2 regions of the Nocardiopsis valliformis DSM 45023 genome follow, and region 2 is predicted to be linked to the other one. Evidence: riboswitches for the same ligand, from Rfam matches in the RefSeq annotation. Region 2 holds a riboswitch; the other holds the start of a gene.
What was found. A riboswitch is a leader RNA that binds a small molecule or an ion and turns the genes downstream of it on or off. The one in region 2 is predicted to bind thiamine pyrophosphate.
Positions count from the first base shown of each region.

Region 1 (5,334 bases), on a different contig from region 2:
CCCTTGACCTCGTAGCCCCACTTACGGGCCACCTTGATGCCGGTCTCCACCGCCTCGGCGCCGGTGTTCATCGGCAGGACCTTCTGTTTGCCGACCATGTCGGCGAGGGCGCTCACCCACGGGCCGAACTGGTCGTTGTAGAAGGCCCGGCTGGTCAGCGTCACCCGGTCGAGCTGGGCGTGCGCGGCTGCGAGGAGGTCCGGGTTGTGGTGGCCGAAGTTCATGGCCGAGTACCCGGCCAGACAGTCGAGGTACTTCTTTCCCTCCACGTCGGTCACCCAGGCGCCACGGCCCTCGGCAATCACCACGGGCAGGGGTGAGTAGTTGTGGGCGGACCTCGACTGTGCGAGTTCGATGTGGTCCGCGCTGGAGAGTCCCTGTCCGCCGGGGTTTCCGACGGAGTCCTGCTGTCCCAGATTCTGGGTGGTCATCTAGCCGCTCCGATCACCATTGACCGATGTCAGACAGTAGATACCCACCGTGGAGCCCGGTAGAGCCCCCGCGGCGGGATCCCCAAGAGTTGAGCAGATGATCCGGTGAGCACACAAGGGGTGGCAGAGATCACCGCTCGGCGCCCGGGCCCGAAATCCACGCGTCACCCCGACCCGCACCCGCGCTGAGCGGGCACTGTTCGGCCGGTCCGCGGCAGGGGGTGACGGGGGACGGTTACGCAGGTGACGCGGTACACAGCCCCTGCGGCGATCGAGGTCGTCCCTGAGGGGTACGTTCGCTCCTAACCAGCTACAGCCGCCGCGAGCTCGATGCGCCGAGGACGGCCGTTCACCATCGTCAGGGAGGTCATCAGACGTGCATCCTCACGCGTCCCCGGACACCCCCTTCTCCCTCGCCAACCTCATGGCGGCGGTGACCGACGCCGTCCCGGAGCGGATCGCGCTGGTCGCCGGTCCCCGGCGGCTCACCTACCGCGCCCTGAACGACCGTTCTACCCGGCTGGCCCGGCACCTGGTCTCGGCCGGTGTGCGCCCCGGTGAGAACGTGGCGATCCTGTCGTTCAACCGCGCCGAGTGGGTGGAGTCGTTCCTGGGTGTGCTGCGCGCGGGCGCGGTACCGGTGAACGTCAACTACCGGTACGTGGCGGGCGAACTGCGGCATGTGCTCTCGGACTCGCACGCGGTGGCCCTGATCGCCGAGGACTCCCTGGCCACGACGGTGACGGCGGTCCTGCCCGATCTGCCCCGGCTGCGGCACGTGCTGCTGTTGGAGGATGGTTCGGAGCGCGACGCCTCGCTCGGCGGTGCGGACTACGAAGAGGCGCTCGCTGCGCAGGACACGGATGGTCTGGGCTCCGACGGAGTCGAGGAACCGGTGCGGCTCCCCGAGACCAGCGGCGAGGACCACTACCTGCTCTACACCGGCGGCACCACGGGCTACCCGAAGGGTGTGCTGTGGCGTCAGGCGGACATCTTCCGCGCCGCCGTGGAGCGGCGTGCCCCGGGCACCCCGCGCGCCCGGAACCCGCAGGAGGTGGCCGACCGTGCCGCCGCCTGCTTCCCGCAGCGGATGCTGGTGCTCGGCCCGCTGATGCACGCGGCCGGGCAGTGGAACGCGCTGAGCATGCTGCTGTGCGGCAAGCGCATCGTGCTGTCCACGGACCGCAGTTTCCGCCCGGACCGGGTGTTGGAACTGGTGCACCGGGAGGGTGTGCACGCGGTGCAGCTGGTGGGTGATGCGATGGCGCGCCCGTTGGCCCGGCACCTGCTCACCGAGCCCGACCTGTGCCCCGAACTCACCTCAGTGCGCTCGGGCGGCACCCCGCTCACCCCGGCGGTGCGCGGGCTGTGGCGGGCCTGGCGCGAGGACGTCGCCCTGGCCGACGCCTACGGGGGTTCGGAGACGGGCGTGTGCGGTTCGGCCACCGCCCCGGACGCGAAGGACAGCGCCGCCGAGGAGCCCGTCACCCCCTCCGCCGACCGGCGCAGCTTCACCATGGGCGGCAGCATCTCCGTGCTCGATGGCTCGCTGCGGCCGCTGCCGCCGGGTTCGGCCGAGGTCGGCCGGATCGCGCGCACCGGGCGGATCCCGCTGGGCTACTACAACGACCCGATCGCCACCGCGCGCACCTTCCCCACCGATCCCGAGGGGCGGCGCTGGGCGCTGTCCGGCGACTACGGCACGCGGGCCGCGGACGGCTCGATCGTGCTGCTCGGCCGGGGCAGCGTGGTGATCAACACCGCCGGGGAGAAGGTGTACCCCGAGGAGGTGGAGGCCGTCCTCAAGGCCCACCCGTCGGTCGAGGACGTGATCGTGGTGCCCTCGCCGGACGAGACGCTCGGCCAGCGGGTGACGGCGCTGGTGTCGCTGGCCCCGGAGGCCGCCCCAGACGAGGACGCGCTGCGGGCGCACTGCCGGATCCGCCTGGCCGGGTTCAAGGTGCCCCGGACCGTGCACTTCGTGGACCGGGTGCGGCGCACCGCTGTGGGCAAACAGGACTACCGGTGGGCCGCGTCGGTGGCCGGTGAGACCCCGGGGTCCCCGGCCTCCCCGCTGTCCGGTTCCGTCCGAAGCTGAGGCCTCCGGCCGGGTTTCTTTTTCGGACCAAAGACCTGACCCACCCATACCTGACCGAAACCCTGTTTTTTGGGGTGCTCAAACGCGTTTAGCTTCGTCGAGCGACGCTAGACTTGGCGCTGCCCGGCCCGGGGCCTGACGGCTCTCCTCCCCCTCCACGCGGCCCGGGCGGCGAACATCGGCGCGGGCCCGGGCATCGGACCGGATGACGGTCGTCCTGGCGACCCGCGCACAACAGCACCCCTTTGACCGCCGGCCAGCCGTGGAAACGGGACCGGCGGCCCCATCAGGACGGAGGACGGCGCCCTCTCCCGGGGCTCCCCCGGGGCCGCGCCCGACAACATGGCCAAGTCAGTAGGCTCCTACATCTTCAACGCGGTGCGCGGCGGGGCCGTCGGCACCTCCGAGGCGCTGCCCGGTATCAGCGGCGGCACGGTCGCTCTGATCGTCGGCCTCTACGACAAGCTCATCGGCGGCGCGGGCCACGTGGTCAGCGGGATCAAGCGCTACGTCACCGACGTACCACGGGGTCGCGGCAAGGACCGGGCCATGGAGCAGTTCCGCCAGGTGGACTGGCCGGTTCTGGTCCCCGCGCTCATCGGTATGGCCGTGGCCCTGGTGATGGCGCTCCTGCTCATCGCTCCGCTGGTCGAGGAGTACACCCAGTACGCCTACGCCGTCTTCTTCGGCCTCGTACTCGCCTGCCTGTGGATCCCCTACACCGGTGCGGGGCGCACCTGGCGCGCGGGACACTACCTGCTGGCCCTGGCCTTCGCCGCCCTGACCTTCTTCCTCACCGGCCTTCCCGGCGCCGACCTGCCCACCCACCCGGCAGTGGTCTTCCTGGTGGCCTCGGTGGCCATCTGCGCCCTGGTCCTGCCTGGCATGTCGGGTTCCTTCATCCTGCTGACCGTCGGCCTGTACACGCCGACCAAGGACGCGGTAGCGAGCCTGGACTTCGTCTACCTGGGCACCTTCGCCCTCGGCATGATCACGGGCCTGGCCGTCTTCGTGAAGATCCTCCAGTACCTGCTGGAGAACTTCCACCACATGACCCTGGTGGTCCTCACCGGACTGATGGCGGGGTCCCTGCGTGCCCTGTGGCCCTGGCAGAACGAGGAGCGGGAAATCCTCGCGCCCACCGACGTACCGGTGACGGTGACCCTGATGGTGGTCGGCTTCGCCGTCGTCGTCGCCGCGATCGTGTGGGAGCGACGCAAGCGGCTCCAGAGCGAGGACGCGGCCGTGCCGCACAGCACCTCCGTCTAGGGAGGACGCTGCGACCCGGAAGACCGTCCGTTACAGTCGAAAACACCACAAACGAACACCGAGGCCGGGGCCGTGAGGCCCCGGCGGCGCGGGGTGCCGGAGAGAGTTCTCCCGGCTGAGAGCACACCCGTCGAACCTGCCCTAGTTCGTACTAGCGAAGGAACGCCAATGAGCGCGTACAACGTCGTGTCCATCGCCGGCAGCGACCCCAGCGGGGGCGCCGGCATCCAGGCCGACCTGAAGTCGTTCTCCGCGCACGGGGTCTTCGGGATGACCGTGGTGACGGCGTTGACCGCCCAGTCCACCCGCGGGGTCACCGGGGTGCACGGGGTTCCCGCCTCGTTCGTCACCGACCAGATGGACACCCTGTTCACCGACGCGACCGTGCACGCGGTCAAGGTGGGGATGCTGTCCACCTCCGAGGTCACCGAGGCGGTCGCGGCCGCCGTGGACCGCTACGAGCTGCCGAACGTGGTCGTGGACCCGGTGATGGTGGCCAAGAGCGGCGACCGGCTGCTACAGAGCTCAGCGATTGAGGCCCTGCGCACCGAGCTGGTGCCGCGCGCGGACCTGATCACCCCGAACCTGCCCGAGGCCGCCGACCTGCTCGGCACGGCCGAGGCCACCAGCCTCAAGGAGATGCGCGACCAGGCCGAACGCCTCCTGGAACTGGGCCCGCGCCGGGTCCTGTTGAAGGGCGGGCACCTGCCGGGCGAGGAGAGCGTGGACCTGCTGGTGGACGGGGAGTCGGAGCCGGTGGAGTTCCGCGCCGGGCGGGTGGACACCCGCAACACCCACGGCACCGGCTGCACCCTGTCCTCATCGATCGCCGCTCTGCTCCCACAGCGACCGGACACGGTCACCGCGGTGGCGGACGCCAAGGCCTACCTCACCGAGGCCCTGCGCCGCGCGGACGACATCGACGCGGGCGGCGGCCAGGGCCCTGTTCACCATTTCCACCTTTGGTGGTAAGGCGGATTCAACTGGTTGTCGCAACACCCCTTTCAGCCGTGATCTTGCTACCAGGGGCGATTTCGGCGCCTTGGGTTCCAGTGGCTCCGGGCTTCTGGTAGCAAGATCACCGGGGATAGGGGCAGAGAAAGGGGACCGGCCCGACCGGCCGGTCCCCCTCCTCATCCACCCCGTGAACGGACAGACGTGTGGCTTAACCTCGTACGTCGTCCATCATGACGTCCGGGTTCCGCCAGTCCGGATGAGCGAAGAACTTCCGGGTCTCGGCGGAGATGATCGGAGCCAGCAGGATCAGGCCGATCAGGTTCGGCAGAGCCATCAGACCGTTGGCGATGTCGCTGAACAGCCAGACCGAGTCCAGAGTGGCCACCGAGCCGACGAAGATGACGCCGATGAACACCAGCCGGTAGGGCAGCACGAAGGTGCGGCCGCCCAGGAACTCCACACACCGCTCGCCGTAGTAGGCCCAGCCGAGCAGGGTGCTGAAGGCGAACACCGCAACGGACAACGCCACGATGTAGGCCCCGGCCGTACCGAGCCCGGGGCTGATCGCGCCCAACCCCT
Region 1 is NZ_ANAZ01000004.1:9,456-14,789, reverse strand. Features, by position in the region: gene rocD (ornithine--oxo-acid transaminase) at 1-431, opposite strand, end outside; gene D457_RS0104755 (acyl-CoA synthetase) at 808-2,529, shown strand; gene D457_RS0104750 (DUF368 domain-containing protein) at 2,872-3,798, shown strand; TPP riboswitch at 3,878-3,978, shown strand; gene thiD (bifunctional hydroxymethylpyrimidine kinase/phosphomethylpyrimidine kinase) at 3,967-4,770, shown strand; gene D457_RS0104740 (alanine/glycine:cation symporter family protein) at 4,964-5,334, opposite strand, start outside.
Region 1: it holds a riboswitch for thiamine pyrophosphate, as region 2 does, so the genes downstream of both, thiD (bifunctional hydroxymethylpyrimidine kinase/phosphomethylpyrimidine kinase) here and D457_RS0116180 (FAD-dependent oxidoreductase) in region 2, are expected to answer to the same signal.

Region 2 (5,334 bases):
AGACCAGCCTGGCGCCGCGGATCTGCTCACTGGCGGCCTCGGGGCTCGCCCCCACCACGTCCGGGACGGACTCGAACTGGCCGAGGAGGAACCACCAGCCCGCCACACCCACGACCAGGGCCATGGCGGCCGCGCCGACCACCAGCATGCGGTTGCGCGAGAACCACGACCTGCCCTCCTCGGGGTAGTCGTCGTACCCGTCGTCGTACTCGACCGGCGGCAGGTCGGCGCCGTTCATGTCCACGACCATGGTGGCGTTCTCGGTACCCGGACCGGCGCCGCCCGCGATCAGCTGGGGCGCGGTCATGGTGGCCGCGGAGTTCGCCTGCGGTGCCACGGGGGCCAGCGGGGCGCCCGCGGCCGCGCCCGTGACGGTGTCCGGCAGGGTCCGCAGGACGTCCAGGACCTTGGCCAGGTACTGCCCCGCGTTGCTCGGCCGGTACTTCGGGTCGCGCTCGGTGGCCTTGGTGACCAGCGCGTCCACATCGGCGGGCAGGTTGGGCAGGAAGTGCGAGGGCCGCGGAACGTCCTCGTTCACGTGCTGGTAGGCGATCGCGATCGGCGTCTCACCGGTGTGCGGCTGCCCGCCGGTGAGCAGCTCGTAGAGCATGATGCCCGCGGCGTAGACGTCGCTGCGCGCGTCGGCCACGCCCTTCTCGATCTGCTCGGGCGCCAGATAGGCGGCGGTGCCCATGAGCGTGCCGGTGCGGGTCAGTCCCTGGTTGGACTGCTCCACCGCGCGGGCTAGACCGAAGTCGGCCACCTTGACCCGGCCGTCCTTGCTGATCAGGACGTTCTCGGGCTTGACGTCGCGGTGCACCATGCCGGCCTGGTGGGCGGCGCCCAGCGCGGCCAGCACCGAGGCCATGAAGTTCAGGGCCTGCTTCGGGGCCAGTCGTCCGCGGTCCTTGAGCAGGTCACGCAGGGTCTGGCCGGGCACGTACTCCATCGCCAGGAAGACGTGTCCCTGGTCCTCACCCTGGTCGAAGACCTGCACGACGTTGGGATGGGAGAGCTTGGCGACCGAGTGGGCCTCGTTGATGAAGCGCTGAACGAAGGTGGGGTCCTGGGCCAGGGAGGGGTGCATGACCTTCAGAGCCAGACGTCGGTCCAGTCTGAGGTCGTGGGCGACGTACACCGTCGCCATGCCGCCACCGGCGATCCTTGACTCGACGAAGTAGCGACGGTCCAGCGTCGCGCCTACTAGCGGGTCGGAAGTCGTCATGTCCACGGCGGAGTAGTGTCCTTGCTGCGGGGAGCGCGGGCGGTCGCGGCCGGTGGCGCGTACCCGACACCTGGTGTCGAACCGCCACGATAGCGGAATACGGTGTCAGGTCCTGCCCCGCTGTTCACGGTCGCGGCGCCCCTGTGTCCACCGTCATGGAAACCGACGAGGTCATCGGCGTGGGACGTTCGCGCCTGGGCGGTCTGTCGGTGCGGTGCCGCGGGCGGCACATACACCCCTCCCACGGTAGGGGACGGAGCCAAACCCGGCCGTGACGCCGCGCTGGACTTCTCTTTGCCCGCGCGTCCTCCCGGGCTCTGATATCCCCGACTTCCTACCGCGGGATCGGCTGCGTGTTCGCTCAGACGACGTCGGGGCTGGAGGCCTGGGCATGCCTGCGGACCGGGATGCGGCCGGCCAGTCGGGCTCCGCGCCCGGCCCGGACGGCGTCGCGCATCGCGGCGGCCATGCGCACCGGCTCCTGGGCGCGGGTCACGGCCGTGGCCAACAACACCGCGTCGCAGCCCAGCTCCATCGCCAGGGCGGCGTCACTCGCGGTGCCGATGCCCGCGTCCACGATCACCGGGACGTTGGCCTGCTCGACGATGAGCTCCAGGTTGTGCGGGTTGCGGATCCCCAGCCCCGAGCCGATCGGTGCGGCCAGTGGCATGACGGCGGCGCAGCCCAGCTGCTCCAGGCGGCGCGCCAGCACGGGGTCGTCGTTGGTGTAGGGCAGGACGGTGAAACCGTCGTCGACGAGCGCCTCGGCGGCGTCCAGTAGCTCCACGGGGTCGGGCAAGAGGGTGTGCTCGTCGGCGACCACCTCCAGCTTCACCCAGTCGGTGCCCAGGGCCTCACGCCCCAGCCGGGCGGTGCGCACGGCGTCGGTGGCGGTGAAACAACCGGCGGTGTTGGGCAGCGGCCGGATCTCGTTGCGCTCCAGGACGTCCCACACCGAACCCTGAGTGCCCGGGGTGATCCTGCGCATCGCCACGGTGGTGAGTTCGGTCTCCGAGGCCAGCAGGGCCTCCTCCAGGACCTCCAGGGAGGGTGCCCCGCCGGTGCCGGTGATCAGCCGCGAGCCGAAGGAGACCCCAGCGATGACCAGCGGGTCCTCGAGGGGTACCGCGCTTCCGGAAGCCGGTGTGTCGCCAGTGGTGCGTGTGATGGTCGTTTCGGACATGGCTGTCAGCCTCCCTGAACTGCGGTGAGTACGTCCACGCGGTCGCCTGCGGCCAGCGTGGTGTCCGCCCACACGGCGCGGGGCACCACCTCGTCGTTGACGGCCACCGCGATCCCGCCGCGGATCTCGCCGTTCCCGGCCGAGGTCAGGTCGCGCACGACTGCCTCCACCGTGGCCGCCGCGGTCTCTTGGGCCTGGCCGTTGATGATCAGTTCCACTGCTTCTCCCACGTCTCCTACTCCCACGTCCATCTGTCGGCGGCGAACCGGCGCGCGTACGGGGGAAGCGCGCCGGTGACCAGGGCCTCGGCCATGACCTCGCCGGTCACCGGGGCGAGCAGCACCCCGTGCCGGAAGTGCCCGGCGGCCAGGTGCAGGCCGGGAACCCGGGTGGGCCCCAGCAGGGGTTCGTTGTCGGGCGAGCCCGGCCGCAGCCCCACACAGGTCTCGGTGATCTCCAGCTCGCTCACCCCCGGGACGAGTTCGCGCGCGTCCCGAAGGACCTGCCAGAGCCCGCCCACGGTCAGGGAGGTGTCGTGGCCCAGCTCTTCCTGGGTCGCGCCCACGATCACCTCGCCGTCGCCCCGGGGCACCAGGTACACCGGGAAGCCGCGGACCAGGCCGCGTACGGTGCGGTTGACCAGCGAGGGTTCCCCGGCCGGGACCCGAGCGCGCAGCAGCTGTCCCTTGACCGGGCGCAGCGGTGGCACCACCGGCTCGGGTACCTTGACGCGGTCGCCCCAGCAGCCCGCGGCCAGGACGACCTGATCGGCGGGGAGAATAAAAGGTACTGCGCCGTAGGCGTCCGTTGAGGGTGGTGGCGGGTCGGCCAGGCGCACGCCCAGCCGGGCGCCGTCGGGGCCGGGGGAGGTGACCTCCTCGGCGTGTCCGGCGATCTCGCGCACCCCCGCCTGCTCACCGGCCTGGGCCAGCGCCAGCAGCAGCCTGCGCGGGTCCACGGAGTGGTCCTCGGGGGCCAGTACCCCGCCGCGCACACCCGGGGCGAGTGTGGGCTCCAGGCGTCGGCACTCGCGGCTGGTGAGTCGTTCGGTGGCGATGCCCAGGCGCTGTTGGAGGGCGTGCAGGTCGGTCAGGACCGCCAGGTCGTCGCGGTCGAAGGCGACCAGCAGTGTCCCGGTGCGCCGGTGGCCGACGTCGACACCGCTGGCTTCCTGGAGTTCGGTGACGAAGTCGTCGTACAGGCGTGCGGAGCGCACGCCGAACTCCATCAGCTCCTCCTCCCCGAACACCGCTTCGGTGGCGGGGGTGAGCATGCCAGCCGCGACGGTCGAGGAGGCGCGGGCGTCGGAGGGCTCGGTGACCGGGTCGGGTTCGACCAGGGTGACGGCCAGGCTGCGCTGTGCGGCCCGCCAGGCGGTGACCCGCCCGATGACTCCGCCGCCGATCACCACGACGGTATTGGTAGGACGAATCTGTTCGTGAGAAGGAACTTCGAAGGTGCGCATGGCGCCGTATTCCACTCCCTTCGCCGGCATGACCCGGATCAGGTTCGTGCGGTCGGAAGCGGTGAGCCTCCCTCTCAGCCGGGTCCACCCGGCTCCCGCGGGACGTGTCTGTTCAGCCTCCATCCTAGGGGAGGACGTCCAGCGGGGAGTGGTGGGGATCTCCGAGACGGACGCCTCCCACGCCGCCCGATGGTCTCCGGGAAGCGGCAGGGTGTGGCAGATTGGTGAGGTGACACAAAGCGATCGTGAACTCGACGAACTCGTCGGCGAATGGCTGACCCTGCGCGAGGCGGCCAGGCCGCTGGGCGTGAGCCCCAACCGGATCAAGACCTACATCCGTGAGAACCGCCTGATGGGCGTGGTCCGCGCCGGTGAGCTCTCCATCCCCGCTGCCTTCCTGGACGGCGATGACCTGGTCAAGGGCCTGCCGGGCACCATTGTGCTGCTCACCGACGCCGGTTTCTCCACCGAGGAGGCCCTGCGCTGGCTGTTCACCCCGGACGACACCCTGCCGGGCACGCCGATCCAGGCCATGCGCGAGAACCGGGGCACCGAGGTGCGCCGCCGGGCCCAGAGTATGGCTTTCTAGTCGTACGGAGCACGGCGTTCCAGCGACTTGCCGTGGAGACTGCCCTAGGCCGCTGGTGCTCCAGGGCCTAGGGTGGATGGTGTGAGGACCAGCCACGGAACCAGCCTGCGCAAGCGCCTGGACACATCCCTTCTGTACCTGTGCACCGACGCCCGGACCGAGCGCGGTGATCTCGCGGAGTTCGCGGACGCCGCCCTGGCTGGGGGAGTGGACATCATCCAGCTCCGGGACAAGGGCCTGGAGGCCCGCCAGGAGCTGGCCGCGCTCGAGACCATGCGGGAGGCGTGCGAGCGCTACGGGGCCATGCTCGCGGTCAACGACCGCGCCGACATCGCCCGCGCGGTGCGCGCCGACGTCCTGCACCTGGGCCAGCGCGACCTGCCGGTGCCGATGGCCCGCGACATCGTCGGCGCCGATCCGGTTATCGGCCGGTCCAACAACGACCCCGAGGCGGCCGCGCGTTCCGCGGAGGAGCCCGGGAGCGACTACTTCTGCGTGGGCCCGACCTGGGCGACCCCGACCAAGCCGGGGCGTCCGGCGGCCGGGCTCGAACTGGTGGAGCGCGCCGCTGCGCTGGACACCGACCGGCCGTGGTTCGCGATCGGCGGTATTGACCTCACCAACATCGACCGGGTACTGAGCGCCGGGGCCACCCGGGTGGTCGTGGTGCGCGCGATCACCGAGGCCGAGGACCCCCGGGCGGCGGCCAACGCGCTCAAGGCCCGGCTGACCGCCCGCGTCGACAACACCTGACCGACACTGCCACGGCCCCGGAACCCGAGAAGGGGTTCCGGGGCCGTGCTGTGTGTGCCGTGGCCCCTGCGGGAGGCCGCCCTCGGGGCGACGGCACGTTCTGGGCGGCCCGGGCATCG
Region 2 is NZ_ANAZ01000014.1:208,459-213,792, forward strand. Features, by position in the region: gene pknB (Stk1 family PASTA domain-containing Ser/Thr kinase) at 1-1,231, opposite strand, end outside; gene D457_RS0116170 (thiazole synthase) at 1,587-2,408, opposite strand; gene thiS (sulfur carrier protein ThiS) at 2,414-2,626, opposite strand; gene D457_RS0116180 (FAD-dependent oxidoreductase) at 2,644-3,873, opposite strand; TPP riboswitch at 3,872-3,982, opposite strand; gene D457_RS0116185 (Rv2175c family DNA-binding protein) at 4,103-4,462, shown strand; gene thiE (thiamine phosphate synthase) at 4,544-5,215, shown strand.